One region of the Kitasatospora sp. NPDC092948 genome, then DNA from elsewhere that is predicted to be linked to it. Evidence: predicted binding sites of a transcription regulator. Region 1 holds the regulator's gene; the other holds the start of a gene.
What was found. The regulator HspR, encoded in region 1, represses chaperone genes until heat shock. The targets are predictions, from matches to a motif close to TTGAGNNNNNNNNNCTCAA.
Positions count from the first base shown of each region.

Region 2: lon (endopeptidase La) is a predicted target of HspR. The motif match lies at 2,737-2,755, and genes of this name have one in related genera.

Region 1 covers NZ_JBIVPU010000002.1:774,218-781,810, reverse strand. The annotation lists gene ACIQF6_RS08415 (LuxR C-terminal-related transcriptional regulator) at 1-414, shown strand, start outside; gene ACIQF6_RS08410 (hypothetical protein) at 422-1,042, opposite strand; gene ACIQF6_RS08405 (hypothetical protein) at 1,389-1,550, shown strand; gene ACIQF6_RS08400 (helix-turn-helix domain-containing protein) at 1,653-2,660, opposite strand; gene ACIQF6_RS08395 (heat shock protein transcriptional repressor HspR) at 2,865-3,389, opposite strand; gene dnaJ (molecular chaperone DnaJ) at 3,397-4,542, opposite strand; gene grpE (nucleotide exchange factor GrpE) at 4,680-5,270, opposite strand; gene dnaK (molecular chaperone DnaK) at 5,267-7,114, opposite strand; gene ACIQF6_RS08375 ((Fe-S)-binding protein) at 7,418-7,593, shown strand, end outside.
Region 2 covers NZ_JBIVPU010000003.1:602,825-610,417, reverse strand. The annotation lists gene ACIQF6_RS12275 (GtrA family protein) at 1-221, opposite strand, end outside; gene lon (endopeptidase La) at 321-2,714, opposite strand; gene ACIQF6_RS12265 (rhomboid-like protein) at 2,828-3,517, opposite strand; gene ACIQF6_RS12260 (response regulator transcription factor) at 3,874-4,608, shown strand; gene ACIQF6_RS12255 (ATP-binding protein) at 4,686-5,825, shown strand; gene ACIQF6_RS12250 (multifunctional oxoglutarate decarboxylase/oxoglutarate dehydrogenase thiamine pyrophosphate-binding subunit/dihydrolipoyllysine-residue succinyltransferase subunit) at 6,115-7,593, shown strand, end outside.

The sequences.
Region 1 (7,593 bases):
GGGTGGGGCGGACGGTTCCGCACCCTGAGCGAGCCGTTCAGCCGCATGGCGATCTTCGACCGCCGGATCGCCGTCGTCCCGGCGTCGGCGGACAACTCCAACGCCGCGGTGGTCGAGGACCCGGCGGTGGTCTCGTTCCTGGTCGCCGCCTTCGAACGGGACTGGGAGCGGGCCGAACGGGTCCGCTGGCGCTCCGCCGACCGCGAGGGCGAGAGCGTCGTCCCGGTCCACGAACAGGTCGGCCGACTGCTCGCCCAGGGCCTGACGCAGCGTTCGATCGCCTCCCGCCTCGGCCTGTCGGAGCGGACCGTGGCGGGTCACATCTCCCGGCTGCGCGAACTGCACGACGCGGAGACGCTGTTCCAGCTCGGCTGGCAGATGCGGGCGTCCGAGGATCCGGCGGCGACCGACTGACCGGCCGTCAGCCGGTGGCGATCTCCGGGGACCAGAAGCCGTACGGGCCGGTGTGCTCGCGGCGGGTGCGCGGGAACTGCTCGCCCGGCGCGGTCCAGAAGCCGCTGCGCAGCGACAGCGCCATGCCGGCCCAGTCCAGCGCGGTCTCGACGGTGTGGTGCAGCGCCTCCTGCGACCAGGTGTCGTCGAACACCAGCGGCAGCACGGGGGAGACCTGCTCGATGGTGGCGATCAGCGGGTTGTGGGTGATCGCCTCGTCCACCAGCATCACGATCGGCTTGCGCAGCGCCGACGCCCAGCCCAGCTCCAGGCTCACGCCGGCGGAGAGCGGGGCGCCGACGTACGCGAACACCAGGTCCGCGCTCTGCATGGCGCGGAAGTCGGAGGGCACCCGCTGCTCCGGCGCCTTCCCGGCCACCGTCCACGCGTCGCTGTGGTGGGCGCTGTACACCGCGGCCCCGCTGCGCAGCAGCGTGCTCCGCAGGGTGGTCAGCCTGGTGCGGCTGGCCAGCGTCACCACGCTGTCCGCCGGTCCGGTCAGCCGCATCAGGGGCGCGGCGAGGAAGACCCGTGCGCGTCGCCCTTCGCTGCTCGCGGGCGTCTGGTGCTGCAGTTCGGACTCTCTCATCTGTCAGCTCCGGGGACAGGCCGTCCGGATGATCGAGTGCCGGCGGCGGTTGGTCAGTGGCTGCTCAAGCTGATGGCTTGGGGTGCATTGTTGAACTGGGAATTGATGGTGCATTGGCAAGTGTGGTAGGCCTGCCAGCCCATTGAGAGCGAACTGATCGTCCATCGTGACCTGCGGTTGCGTCCAGAGTTGTCCGGTGGCATGTGGCTGCCTGGCAGCGAGATGACGCACCGAGTCTGCCTGGACTCTTGGCGTGGTTGAGTGAACTGCGGCACTATTGGTGCCGATTGAGCCTTGAATTCGGTTCAACGACAAGAACGGGGACAGGGGAGGTTGTATGTCTCGCATGAGGCGTTTTGTCCGGAAGGCGCTGATTCCGCTGGCAGTCGGCGCGGCGGTTCTGGCCGGTGTCGCGCTCAGCGGTTCCGGCGCGGGAACGGCGGCGGAAAACGGCGCCGTCGCGAAGCCGGCGATGGCGGCTTCCGCTTTGGACATCGGCTGGGCCTGAGTCATTCGGTGCTCTTGTGGCGTCCCGGACAGGGGACCGAGTCCAGCGGCTGAACAGGCCGCACGGATGCCGGGATGACCACAGGCCGGGCGGTCTGCCCGGTCACTCGCCCGGGAGCTGGGAGGCGGCCGACGCCTGGGCGAGTACGTAACCGAGCTGGAAGAGGGAGTCGACGTTGTAGTCCTCCCGCATTTCCGCGATATGGCGTGCGAGGGTTCGTTCGCTGATCCCGAGCCGTCGCGCTATGACACGATGGTTCGTGCCCGCCAGCAGCAGTTCGATGATGGTCTGGCGCAGCCGTGACACCACCTGTTGGGGCACGGAGCGGTCACCGTCGAAGGTGAGCGCCCGGTTCCAGCTCGGTTCGAAGACGGCGTCCGTGAGATAGGCGGCGATCGCCGGCTCGTGGATGAATGCCGCCATGTTCATGTCGTCACCCACCGGGATGACGGCGAGACGGCGGTCCAGCACGATCAGCCGGCCGTACGGCTCGTCGAGTGTGCGGTACTGCCCGCCGGCCCTGGTCAGCTTGGCGACGTAATCGCGAGTGGGCTGATGGTAGCGGGTGCTCGCGTGATAGATGGTGCGCATCGTCGTGCCGCGGCCCAGGCTGCCGAGATCGCGCTCGAAGGTGGCATCCAGCAATTCCGGCGGGCGTGGGCCGCCGGGCTGGAGGGCGAGCGCCTCCTTCATTCCGGAATCGACGTACTGCTGGATCTTCTGATTGATGAGCACCTTTCCGCGGACGTACTCGATCGAGCCGCCGATGTCGGCGGGGGAGTGGAACGCCTGGAAAAGGTCGTGGAATTCGGTCGGCAGGGAAGTCGTCCGGGCCAGCAGGTCCAAAGCCTGTCGTTGCCAGGTATTTGCCAAACCGGCGGCGAGCTGGGTCGGGTCGACTGCGATCAGCTGACCGGCCTCGGTGGTGTCCGGAACGAGCAGTCCGAGTTCGACGAGTTCGGCCAATGCCGCTGCTTCCACCGGGTCGGTGGCCGTTTGCGGGTGCTGCCCGCCGGCCCGGACCACCCGCAGGTACAGGTCGCGGGCTTCCGAGGTCAGGACCGTAGTCGTCCCCGCCGCCACGGAGCCGAATGGAGCCTTTCCACTCATTTGCGGCTCCTCGCCGTCGATCCGATCACACCCGGGATCCTCCTTGTCAGGATTCCAGGCGGCAAGTCTTTTGTCGAAGAGATGGAGGGATCGCCCGGTCCGACCCTCCGGACCCGGCGCAGGGGAACTCTCTCACGGAACCTCGAACCGCCGGCACCCCCCGTCGGCTCGGGGTGTCGGCGGTCGGTTACCGGAAGGCCGGGTTCAGCGCTTGGGCCGCCAGACCACCAGCGCGCTGGACTGCTGGACCTGCTGATAGGGCACCAGGTCGCGACGGTAGGAGGCGTGCACGGCGGCCTCGCGCTGCTGGAGCGTGGCGGCGGCGCCCTCCAGGGCGTCGACCAACTCGGAGACCCGGGACTGCAGGGCCGCGACCTGGTTCTCCAGTTCGATGATCCGCTTGATTCCCGCCAGGTTGATGCCCTCGTCCTGGGAGAGCCGCTGGACCTCGCGCAGCTGCTGGATGTCGCGCGCGGAGTAGCGGCGCCCGCGCCCGGCGGTGCGGTCGGGGCAGACCAGGCCGAGCCGGTCGTACTGCCGCAGCGTCTGCGGGTGCAGGCCGGAGAGTTCGGCGGCCACCGAGATCACGTAGACCGGGGTGTCCTCGGTGAGGACGTACGTCGGCGGGCCGGCGGGGCGGGTGCGGCGGCCGCCGCCGGGCAGGCCTTCGCCGATCCCGGCGCCGATCCGGCCCTCGTTGGCGTGCGGGCTGTCTGGGTGGGGACTCATCGGGGTCTCACGCTCCCTCCGCCGCCTTGAACAGGCCGGCTCGCGGGTCGTCCGAGGCGGTGGCCTCGCGGTACTGCTCCAGTGCGCTCAGCGCGTCCCCGCTGATGACTTTGGGGACGACGACCTCGACGGTGACCAGCAGGTCGCCGCGGGTGCCGTCCTTACGGGTGGCGCCCTTGCCGCGGGCCCGCATGGTCAGACCGTTGGCGCTGCCCGGGGGCAGCTTGAGCTTCACGGCCGGGCCGTTCAGGGTCGGCACCTCGATGGTGCCGCCGAGCGCGGCCTCGGGGAAGCTGACCGGCACCGTCACGGTGAGGTTGTCACCCTTGCGCCCGAACACCGGGTGCGGGTCGACGTGCACGGTGACGTAGAGGTCGCCGGGCTGGCCGCCGCGCTCGCCCTGGGCACCCTTGCCCTTGAGCCGGATGCGCTGGCTGTCCTGCACACCGGCCGGGATGCGGACCTGCATGGTGCGGGCCGAGGAGGCCCGGCCGCTGCCGTGGCAGACGGTGCACGGGTCGTCGACGATCATGCCGCGGCCCTTGCAGTCCCGGCACGGCTCGGAGAGCGCGAAGGCGCCCTGGCCTCGGCTGACGGTGCCCGCGCCGACACAGGTCGGGCAGACCCGGGGGGTGGTGCCGGTCTTGGCGCCGGTGCCGGCACAGGCGCGGCAGGCGGCCTGGGAGGTCATCCGCAGCGGCACCGTCGCGCCGTCCACGGCCTCCTCGAAGTTCAGGGTGACCTCGGTCTCGACGTCCGCGCCGCGCCGCGGCTGCGCGGTCTGCCGGCCGCCGCGGTTGAACAGGCCGCCGAACACGTCGCCGAGCCCGCCGCCTCCGCCGGCCCCGCCGTTGAACAGGTCGCCGAAGTCGAAGCCGCCGGCGCCGCCCGCCCCGCCGGGACGGAAGCCGCCGTTGGCGAACAGCGAGCGTGCCTCGTCGTACTCCTTGCGGCGCTTCTCGTCGGAGAGCACGTCGTACGCCTCGGAGATGTCCTTGAACCGCTCCTCGGCCTTGGCGTCACCCTTGTTGGCGTCCGGATGGAACTCGCGCGCCAGCTTGCGGTACGTCTTCTTGATCTCGGCGGCGGTGGCGTCCTTGGGCACGCCGAGGACCTTGTAGTAGTCCTTCTCCACGTAGTCCTTAGCGCTCATGGCCTTTGACCGCCACCTCCCGTAATCCTAGAAGTCTGTTGGTGAATCGTGTTGTTGTGAAGAGCCCGGGATACGGCGCTGCGGAGCCGGCCGCCGTACTGGACGACGTACGACTCCGCAGCGCACGGGGACTCTACTCAGCTGTCGGACGAACCGTCAGCCTTGTCGCCCTCCGGTTCGCCGGTGGTCTGGGTGCCCGGCTGGGGCTCCGCGACCGCGACCATCGCCGGGCGGATGATCCGCTCGCCGATCCGGTACCCGGGCTGGAGGATCTGCACGCAGGTGTCCTCCGTGACGTCCGACGAGTAGCTGTGCATCAGCGCCTCGTGGATGGTCGGGTCGAAGGGCTCGCCCTCCTTGCCGAACTGCTGCAGCCCGAGCTTGGCGACGACCGTCTCCAGCGACTCGGCGACGGACTTGAAGCCGCCCGTCACCTCGCCGTGCTCACGGGCCCGGCCGATGTCGTCCAGCACCGGGATCAGCGATTCCACGATGTTGGAGACCGCGATCTCCCGGACGGTGGCCCGGTCGCGCTCGACCCGCTTGCGGTAGTTCTGGTACTCCGCCTGGAGGCGCTGCAGGTCGGCGGTGCGCTCGCCGGCCTCGCGCTTGGCGGCGGCCAGCTCGTCGGCACCCGCGCCCGAGACGGCCTCCTCGGCGGCCTTCAGCACGGCTTCCTCGGCGGCGGAGTCGTCGCCGGGCTGCTCGCCCTGCGGCTTCTCCGTCATGCCGCACCGCCCTTGGGCTTCTCGTCGTCGACGATCTCGGCGTCGACCACGTCGTCGTCCTTGGCGCCGGCCTCGCCGGCACCGGCCGCACCGGTGGCCGCGCCCGCGCCGTCGGCCTGCGCGTACAGCGCCGCGCCGAGCTTCTGGGCGGTGGTGGAGACCTTCTCGGTGGCGGTGCGGATGGCCGCGATGTCGTCGCCCTTGAGGGTTTCCTTGAGCTCGGAGATGGCGGTCTCGACCTCGGTCTTGACGTCGGCCGGGAGCTTGTCGGCGTTGTCGGCGATGAACTTCTCGGTCGAGTAGACGAGCTGCTCGCCCTGGTTGCGGGTCTCCACGGCCTCGCGGCGCTTGTGGTCCTCCTCCGCGTAGCGCTCGGCCTCCTCGCGCATGCGGTTGACCTCGTCCTTCGGCAGCGAGGAGCCGCCGGTGACGGTCATCTTCTGCTCCTTGCCGGTGCCGAGGTCCTTCGCGGCCACGTGCATGATGCCGTTGGCGTCGATGTCGAAGGTGACCTCGATCTGCGGCAGGCCGCGGGGGGCCGGCGGCAGGCCGGTCAGCTCGAACATGCCGAGCTTCTTGTTGTACGCCGCGATCTCGCGCTCGCCCTGGTAGACCTGGATCTGCACGGAGGGCTGGTTGTCCTCGGCGGTGGTGAAGATCTCGGAGCGCTTGGTCGGGATCGTGGTGTTGCGCTCGATCAGCTTCGTCATGATGCCGCCCTTGGTCTCGATGCCCAGGGACAGCGGGGTGACGTCGAGCAGCAGGACGTCCTTGACCTCGCCCTTCAGCACACCGGCCTGCAGGGAGGCGCCGATGGCGACGACCTCGTCCGGGTTGACGCCCTTGTTGGCGTCCTTGCCGCCGGTCAGCTCCTTGACGAGCTCGGCGACGGCCGGCATGCGGGTCGAGCCGCCGACCAGGACCACGTGGTCGATCTCGGACAGCTGGATGCCGGCGTCCTTGATGACGTTGTGGAACGGGACCTTGCAGCGGTCCAGCAGGTCCGAGGTGAGCTGCTGGAACTGCGAGCGGGTGAGCTTCTCGTCCAGGTGCAGCGGGCCCTCGGCGGAGGCCGTGATGTAGGGCAGGTTGATCGAGGTCTCCGAGGAGGAGGACAGCTCGATCTTGGCCTTCTCGGCAGCCTCGCGCAGACGCTGGACGGCCATCTTGTCCTTGGACAGGTCGACGCCGTGGCCGGCCTGGAAGACCTTCACCAGGTGGTCGACGACGCGCTGGTCCCAGTCGTCGCCACCGAGGTGGTTGTCGCCGTTGGTCGCCTTGACCTCGACGACGCCGTCGCCGATCTCCAGCAGGGAGACGTCGAAGGTGCCACCACCGAGGTCGAAGACCAGGATGGTCTGGTCGTCCTTGTCCAGGCCGTAGGCCAGGGCGGCGGCGGTCGGCTCGTTGACGATGCGCAGGACGTTCAGGCCCGCGATCTCGCCGGCCTCCTTGGTGGCCTGGCGCTCGGAGTCGTTGAAGTAGGCCGGGACGGTGATGACGGCGTCGGTGACCGTCTCGCCCAGGTAGGCCTCGGCGTCCCGCTTGAGCTTCTGCAGGACGAAGGCGGAGATCTGCTGCGGCGTGAAGTCCTTGCCGTCGATGCCGATCTTCCAGTCGGTGCCCATGTGGCGCTTGACCGAGCGGATGGTGCGGTCGACGTTGGTGACCGCCTGCCGCTTGGCGACCTCGCCGACGAGCACCTCGCCGTTCTTGGCGAAGGCGACGACGGACGGCGTGGTCCGAGCGCCCTCGGCGTTGGTGATGACCGTGGGCTCACCGCCCTCAAGAACACTGACGACGGAGTTCGTCGTACCGAGGTCGATGCCGACCGCGCGTGCCATCGTGAATACCTCCGGGGAGAAGTTGAGTAATACAGGCTCAAGGATGCATGACGGATCGGGAAGCGTCAACAGCTTTGAGTCGGTGGCGCTCAACTTTACTGAGCGCTTATGTCGAGGGTCGCCCGAAGCGGGCCTTTCGGCTGCTCCGGGCGGGTGAGTCCGGGCATAGTGACTGCCGCCATACCTTGAACATCTTCTGGGGGGTGTTCACGCGCGGTAATGTCCGGCCCGTCGACCCGGAAAGTTACCGACCAGTACACTCTGGGCAGGATTCGGACCATAGCCGCTGGAGACGGAGAGCCGATGCAGCTAGCAGCGATCGTCATCTCGCTGGTCACGTTTGTGATCGGCACCGCGCTCGCCGCCCGGGCGGCGCTGTACATCTACAAGGTGGTGCGCACCGGCTCCGCCGACAGCACCCGATTCGGGCAGCCCGCACAGCGCGTGGCCACCGTGGCCAAGGAGTTCCTCGGCCACAC
Region 2 (7,593 bases), on a different contig from region 1:
CGGAACGACCACTGCCGGTTCCACACGTACGACACCACGGTGGCCAGGGCGGTCGCGACCGTCAGGGCGATGACCGGCTTGGACTCCAGCACGGTCGTCTTCAGGGCGAAGTTGATCACCATAGTGATCAGGAAGCAGGTTCCTCCGACCACGAGGAACTTCACCAGCTTGCGGTGTTTGACCAGGAACGGACGGATCGGCTCCGGGACAGCTGTCAACACGCGCTGCGTAGGGGACGGCATGCGGGAAGTCTGCCACGGGCCCGGATCGGCAACCACCAGAAGCCCTCGGAGTTGACACGCCGAGGGCTTCCGGCCCGGTCAAGCCGCCGCGACCAGCACCTCTGCCGGTTCGAGCGCCAACCGCAGCACCTCCCGGACGTCGGCGACGGCGTACACCGTGAGCCGCTCCAGCACCTCGGCGGGGACGTCGTCCAGGTCCGCCTCGTTGCGCTTCGGAATGATCACCGTGGTGACCCCGGCCCGGTCCGCGGCCAGCAGCTTCTGCTTGACCCCGCCGATCGGGAGCACCCGGCCGGTCAGCGACACCTCGCCGGTCATCGCCACATCGGTGCGCACCTTGCGCCCCGACAGCAGCGAGGCCAGTGCCGTGGTCATCGTGATGCCCGCGCTCGGACCGTCCTTCGGCACCGCGCCGGCCGGCACGTGCAGGTGGATGCCCCGCTCGCGCAGGCCCGTCACCGGCAGCTCCAGCTCGGCGCCGCGCGAGCGCAGGTAGGAGAGCGCGATGTGCGCCGACTCCTTCATCACGTCGCCCAGCTGCCCGGTCAGCGTCAGCCCGGTCGAGCCGGTCTCCGCGTCCGCCAGCGACGCCTCGATGTAGAGGACGTCACCGCCGGCCCCGGTCACCGCCAGGCCGGTCGCCACCCCGGGCACCGCGGTGCGGCGCTCGGCCGGCTCCTGCGCCGACTCCGGCACGTGGTGCGGCCGGCCCAGCAGCGCCCGCAGGTCGTCCCCGCCGATCGCGGCCGGCAGCTCGCGCTCGCCCAGCTCGGTCTGCGCCGCGACCTTGCGCAGGATCCGCGCGATCGCCCGCTCCAGGTTCCGGACGCCCGCCTCCCGGGTGTACTCGGCGGCGAGCCGGCGCAGCGCCTGCTCGTCCACCGTCAGCTGCTCCGCGGCCAGGCCCGCCTTGGCGAGCTGCCGGGGCAGCAGGTGGTCCCGGGCGATGGCGACCTTCTCGTCCTCGGTGTAGCCGTCCAGCCGGACCACGTCCATCCGGTCCAGCAGCGGCTCCGGGATCGCCTCCATGACGTTGGCGGTGGCCAGGAACACCACGTCGGACAGGTCGAGCTCGACCTCCAGGTAGTGGTCCCGGAAGGTGTGGTTCTGCGCCGGGTCCAGCACCTCCAGCAGCGCCGCCGCCGGGTCGCCCCGGTAGTCCGAGCCGACCTTGTCGATCTCGTCCAGCAGCACCACCGGGTTCATCGTCCCGGCCTCCTTGATCGCCCGGACGATCCGGCCGGGGATCGACCCCACGTACGTCCGCCGGTGGCCGCGGATCTCCGCCTCGTCCCGGACGCCGCCGAGCGCCACCCGGACGAACGACCGGCCCATCGCCCTCGCCACCGACTCGCCCAGCGAGGTCTTGCCGACGCCGGGCGGCCCGACCAGCGCCAGCACCGCGCCGCCCCGGCGGCCGCCGATCTGCCCGAGCCCCTGGTCGGCCCGGCGCTTGCGCACCGCCAGGTACTCGACGATGCGGTCCTTCACGTCCGCCAGCCCGTTGTGGTCGGCGTCCAGCACCGCCCGGGCACCGGCCAGGTCGTACGCGTCCTCGGAGCGCTCGTTCCAGGGCAGTTCGAGCACGGTGTCCAGCCAGGTGCGGATCCACGAGCCCTCGGGCGACTGGTCGCTGGAGTGCTCCAGCTTGTCGACCTCCTTGAGCGCCGCCTCCCGGACCTTCTCCGGCAGATCGGCCGCCTCCACCCGGGCCCGGTAGTCGTCCTCCTCGGAGCCCGCCTCGCCGTTCAGCTCGGCCAGCTCCTTGCGGACGGCCTCCAGCTGGCGGCGCAGCAGGAACTCCTTCTGCTGCTTGGCGACGCCCTCCTCGACGTCCTTGCGGATGGAGTCGTTGACCTCCTCCTCCGCGAGGTGGTCGCGCAGCAGGCCCAGCGCGTACTCCAGCCGGGCCGGGCGGTCGGCCTCCAGCAGCACCTTCAGCTTCTGTTCGGCGGTGGCGAACGGCGCGTACCCGATGTTGTCCGCGAGGTCGCCGATGTCCTCGATCGCGGCCATCCGGTCGACGATCTGCCACGCCCCTCGTCGGCGCAGCCAGGTCGTCGACAGGGCCTTGTACTCCTTGACCAGCTCGGCCGCCCGGCCGGCCACCGGCAGCCCCGGGTCGGACTCCTGGAACGGCGTGGTCTCCACCCACAGCGCCGCCCCCGGGCCGGTCGTCCCCCGGCCGATCCGCACCCGTCGTACGGCCCGCACCAGCGCCGCCGGGTCTCCGTCGGCCAGCCGCCCCACCTGTTCGACCGTCGCCAGCGCACCCACCGCCGCGTACGAGCCGTCCAGCCGCGGCACCAGCAGCACCTGCGGCTTCCCCCCGCTGCTCCCCGCCCTGGCCGCCTCCACGGCGGCCCTCACCTCCGGATCCGAGAGTTCCAGCGGGACCACCATGCCGGGAAGCACCACTTCGTCGTCGAGCGGCAGCACAGGCAGAGTGAGCGGAACGGACGTCGATGCCATGATCTCTCCCCAGTCAGTGAAGTTGAGTCGACCTGACTAAGGCCTGGGCGCCGACGATTGTTCCCCGCATCACGTTCACCCTGAGCGAAGGGGCTGCCACCAGGGGCGCGCCGCTACGAGGAGGCCGCCACCGTCTCCCACACCCGCACCCGCTCCGGCCCCCGCGGCCCGCGCCCGCGTCGCAGCCACGGCCACATCCCGACGCCGAGCAGCAGCGCCGCCGGATGCCCGACCGAGGTCACCAGATCCGGGTCGGTGAGCAGCTGGTGCCCGATCAGCGCCAGCCCGGCGCCGAGCGCGACGGCCCGCCCGGGCCACCGCAGCAGCCCGGCCAGCCCGCCGAGCGAGGCCAGCACCCCGTAGCTGACGCCGATGTCCATCGCGTCCAGCACATCGGGCGCAGCCGCCCCACCCGCCACGGAGGCCACCGCCACCCCCTGCGAGAGCAGCGTCGCGCCGATGTGCCCGGCCCCGAAGACGCCGAGGGCACGAAGTCCGCCGGCCCGCCGTTCCAGGGGTGCGACGGTGAGGAGGAAGGCCCAGAAGTAGGGCATCCACACCGACCCGGCGCCCCACAGCCCGCTGCCGACCAGCGCGACCAGGGGGTGCATCACCAGGTTGTGCGCGTCGGTGGAGGACAGTTCCTGGAGCCGGTGGACCGTCTCCGGGTCGCCGAAGTGGGCGTAGGTCGTGGTGCCGAGCAGCAGGGCGAGGTAACCGAGTGCGAACGGGTTGGTCCGGGGGGTGGGGACGGCACGCAGGCCTGGCCGGATGAGTCGTCGTCGCAGTTCCGCGCTGGTCATGGTGCCTCCCGAACGCTTCGTCGGGGCCACGATACGGGTGGCAGGTGAGAGGTGTCTGCGGAAGTCCTGTGAAGACCGTTGGCCGTGCATATGCCGCTCGCACACGTACCGTTACAGGTCGCAAGTGCTGCGGGTAAGGTACTGGCCTGCCCGTCCGAACGGGGACCTGCCAAACATGACAGTCCGCGGCCGGAAACCTCCGGTCCGCCCTCCGGGGCGGGGACGGCGTCCGTACGCTGCCAGGAGCAGCACCGGCGGGCGGGGCAGCAGCCCACGACGGAACAAGACGACTACGAAGCGGAGCCCGCCGTCCCCACAGGCGGCCGGCCCGCAGCCCTGGGGGCGGTGGCGTGACCGTGACAGAGATTCAGCAAGAGACGATCAGCAGTGGCCCGGTGGGCACCCAGCGACGGGTGCTCGTGGTGGAGGACGAGCCGACCATCGCGGAGTCGATCGCGGCCCGCCTGGGGGCCGAGGGCTTCAAGGTGGCGGTGGCCCACGACGGTCCGGGCGCGGTGGACGGGTTCCACACCTGGCAGCCCGACCTGGTGGTGCTCGACATCATGCTGCCGGGCTTCGACGGCCTCGAGGTGTGCCGCCGGATCCAGGCCCAGCGCCCGGTGCCGGTGCTGATGCTGACCGCGCGGGACGACGAGACGGACCTGCTGGTGGGTCTGGGCGTCGGCGCGGACGACTACATGACCAAGCCGTTCTCGATGCGCGAGCTGGCGGCCCGGGTGAACGTGCTGCTGCGCCGGGTGGAGCGCGCCCAGCAGGCGGCCCGCACACCGGCGCTCGGCAGCCTGCGCTTCGGCGAACTGGAGATCGACCACGTCCAGCGCCGGGTCCGGCTGGGTTCGGGCGACGTCCACCTGACGCCGACCGAGTTCGACCTGCTGGCATGCCTGGCGGCGCAGCCGCGCGCGGTGCTGACCCGCGAGCAGCTGCTGGCCGAGGTGTGGGACTGGACCGACGCGTCCGGCACCCGCACGGTCGACAGCCACGTGAAGGCGCTGCGCCGGAAGATCGGTGCGAGCTGGATCCGCACGGTGCACGGCGTGGGGTACGCGTTGGAGGCCCCGCTGTCCTGACCGGACGCCGCCGGCCGGGCCTCCGGGGGGCCCGCGGGCATCCGAGCAGACAACGGGGACGAGTCCTTGGGGACGTCATGACCTTTCCGCAGCAACGCAACGGGGAAGCCGCACCGGCCCCGCGGCCCCCGCTGGCGGTGCGCGCCGCGCGCCGGGTGTGGGCCGACATCCGCCCGTTCGACCCGGTGCGCTCGGTCAAGGGCAAGCTGGCGATGCTGGTGGTCGTCTCGGTGGTGCTGGCCACCGGCATGGTGGTGGTGGCGATCCGGTCGGAGACCCAGATCCGGATCATCATGATCTTCTCGCTGATCGCCTCGCTGCTGTTCATGCAGTTCCTGGCGAACGGCCTGACCGCGCCGCTCAGGGACATGACGGCGGCGGCCCGGTCGATGGCCGAGGGCGACTACAGCGCCCGGGTGCACGTGTCCTCCCGGGACGAGATCGGCGAACTGGCCGACACCTTCAACCGGATGGCGGGCGATCTGGAGGCCGCCGACCGACACCGCCGCGAGCTGATCGCCAACGTCTCGCACGAGCTGCGCACGCCGATCGCGGCGCTGCGCGGCCTGCTGGAGAACGTGGTGGACGGCGTGGTGAAGCCGGATCCGAAGAACCTGGGCACCGCGCTGGAGCAGACCGAGCGCCTGGGCCGGCTGGTCACCCACCTGCTGGACCTGTCGAAGCTGGACGACGGCGTGGTCCCGCTGGACTGCCGCCCGTTCCAGGTGCGGGAGTTCCTGGACGGCGTGCTGCGGGGCGTGACGGTGGACGGCGCGACGGCGGGCGGTGCGTACGCCCGGCGCGAGGACGTTCGACTGGCGCTCGACGTGCAGCCGTCCGACCTGTCGGCGGTGGCCGACGCGGAGCGGCTGCACCAGGTGGTGGCCAATCTGGTGGACAACGCCTGCAAGCACTCGCCGGCCGGCGGCACCGTGACGGTGCGGGCCCGGGCGGCGGAGGGCAGCGGGCTGCTGCTGGAGGTGGAGGACCAGGGCCCAGGCATTCCGCTCGCCGACCGGGAACGGGTGTTCGAGCGGTTCGGCCGGAGCGGTTCGCCGACCGCGCTCGGCCCGGGCAGTGACGGCGGGACCGGCCTCGGGCTGGCCATCGCCCGCTGGGCCGTCGACCTGCACGGCGGCCGGATCCGGGTGGCGGAGGCCCCCGCGGGCTGCCTGATCGAGGTCACTCTGCCGAGTGAGAGCGTCGTCGCCGCCTAGTTTGTGGCGGAACCGGTACAAACCGCGTTCGAGGCCTGGCCGGGACGGTCAACGAACCGTCCCGGCCCGCCCGTTCGTCCGATTTTCACTCGGTATGGCAGCGATCGACCCGCCCGGGAGTTCCCTGATTTCCGGCATCTCTAACGCACAGTTCCAGCCAAAATCCGGTCCGACGATGTGATCTGGGCGACGCCTGCCCATCGGGGACTGCGCGATCACTGGTCGGAGGCGTAGCCTTAATCCCCGCTGTCCACCATCCCAAAAGGAAGCGGAAGAGGGCGGTTGCCCCGTGTCGCCACACCAAGAAACCCCCAGCTCGGCAAGCTCCACTGGCTTCGGCCCCAATGAGTGGCTCGTCGACGAGATCTACCAGCAGTACCTCCAGGACCCGGCCTCGGTCGACCGTGCCTGGTGGGACTTTTTCGCCGACTACAAGCCCGGTACCGAGGTGACTCCAGTGACCCAGGCCGCAACTCCGGTCGGCGCCCCGCCGGCCCCCGTTGCCGCTCCCGCTGCCGCTGCTCCGGCCGCGGCCGCCCCCGCCGCTCCGGCCGCCGCTCCGGCGCCCGCGCAGCCGGTGGCTGCCCCGGCGCCGCTGGCCGCCGCTCCCGCCGCCCCGCCCGCGCCGAAGGTCGCGGCGCCGGCCGCCGCCCCGGCGCCGGCCGCCGCGGAGGGCCCGCAGCTGGTGCAGCTGCGCGGCCCGTCCAAGGCCGTGGCGTCGAACATGGATGCTTCGCTGGAGGTTCCGACCGCCACCTCGGTGCGCGCGGTGCCCGCCAAGCTGCTGATCGACAACCGCATCGTCATCAACAACCACCTGCAGCGCGCCCGCGGCGGCAAGGTCTCCTTCACCCACCTGATCGGCTACGCGCTGGTCCAGGCCGTGAAGGCCAACCCGGGCATGAACTACAGCTACAAGGTGGAGGACGGCAAGTCCTACCTGGTGAAGCCCGAGCACGTGAACCTGGGCCTCGCCATCGACCTGGTCAAGCCGAACGGCGACCGCCAGCTGGTCGTCGCGGCCATCAAGAAGGCCGAGACGCTCGACTTCTTCGGCTTCTGGCAGGCCTACGAGGACATCGTCCGCCGGGCCCGCGCCAACAAGCTGACCATGGACGACTTCACCGGCGTCACGGTCTCGCTGACCAACCCGGGCGGCATCGGCACCGTGCACTCCGTGCCGCGCCTGATGCAGAACCAGGGCACCATCGTCGGCGTCGGCGCGATGGAGTACCCGGCCGAGTTCCAGGGCTCCTCCCCGGAGACCCTGGCCCGCCTGGGCGTCTCCAAGATCATGACGCTCACCTCGACCTACGACCACCGGGTCATCCAGGGCGCGGCCTCGGGCGAGTTCCTGCGCTCGATCCACCAGCTGCTGCTGGGCGCGAACAACTTCTACGACGAGGTGTTCGAGGCCCTGCGGATCCCGTACGAGCCCGTGCGCTGGGCCACCGACGTGGCGACCACGCACGACGACGAGGTCAACAAGACCGCGCGCGTCATGGAGCTCATCCACTCCTACCGGGTCCGCGGCCACCTGATGGCCGACACCGACCCGCTGGAGTACATGCAGCGCAAGCACCCCGACCTGGACGTCACCACGCACGGCCTCACCCTGTGGGACCTGGAGCGCGAGTTCGCGGTCGGCGGCTTCGGCGGCCAGAAGATGATGAAGCTCCGCGACATCCTCGGCCTGCTGCGCAACACGTACTGCCGCACCGTCGGCATCGAGTACATGCACATCCAGGACCCGGCGCAGCGCAAGTGG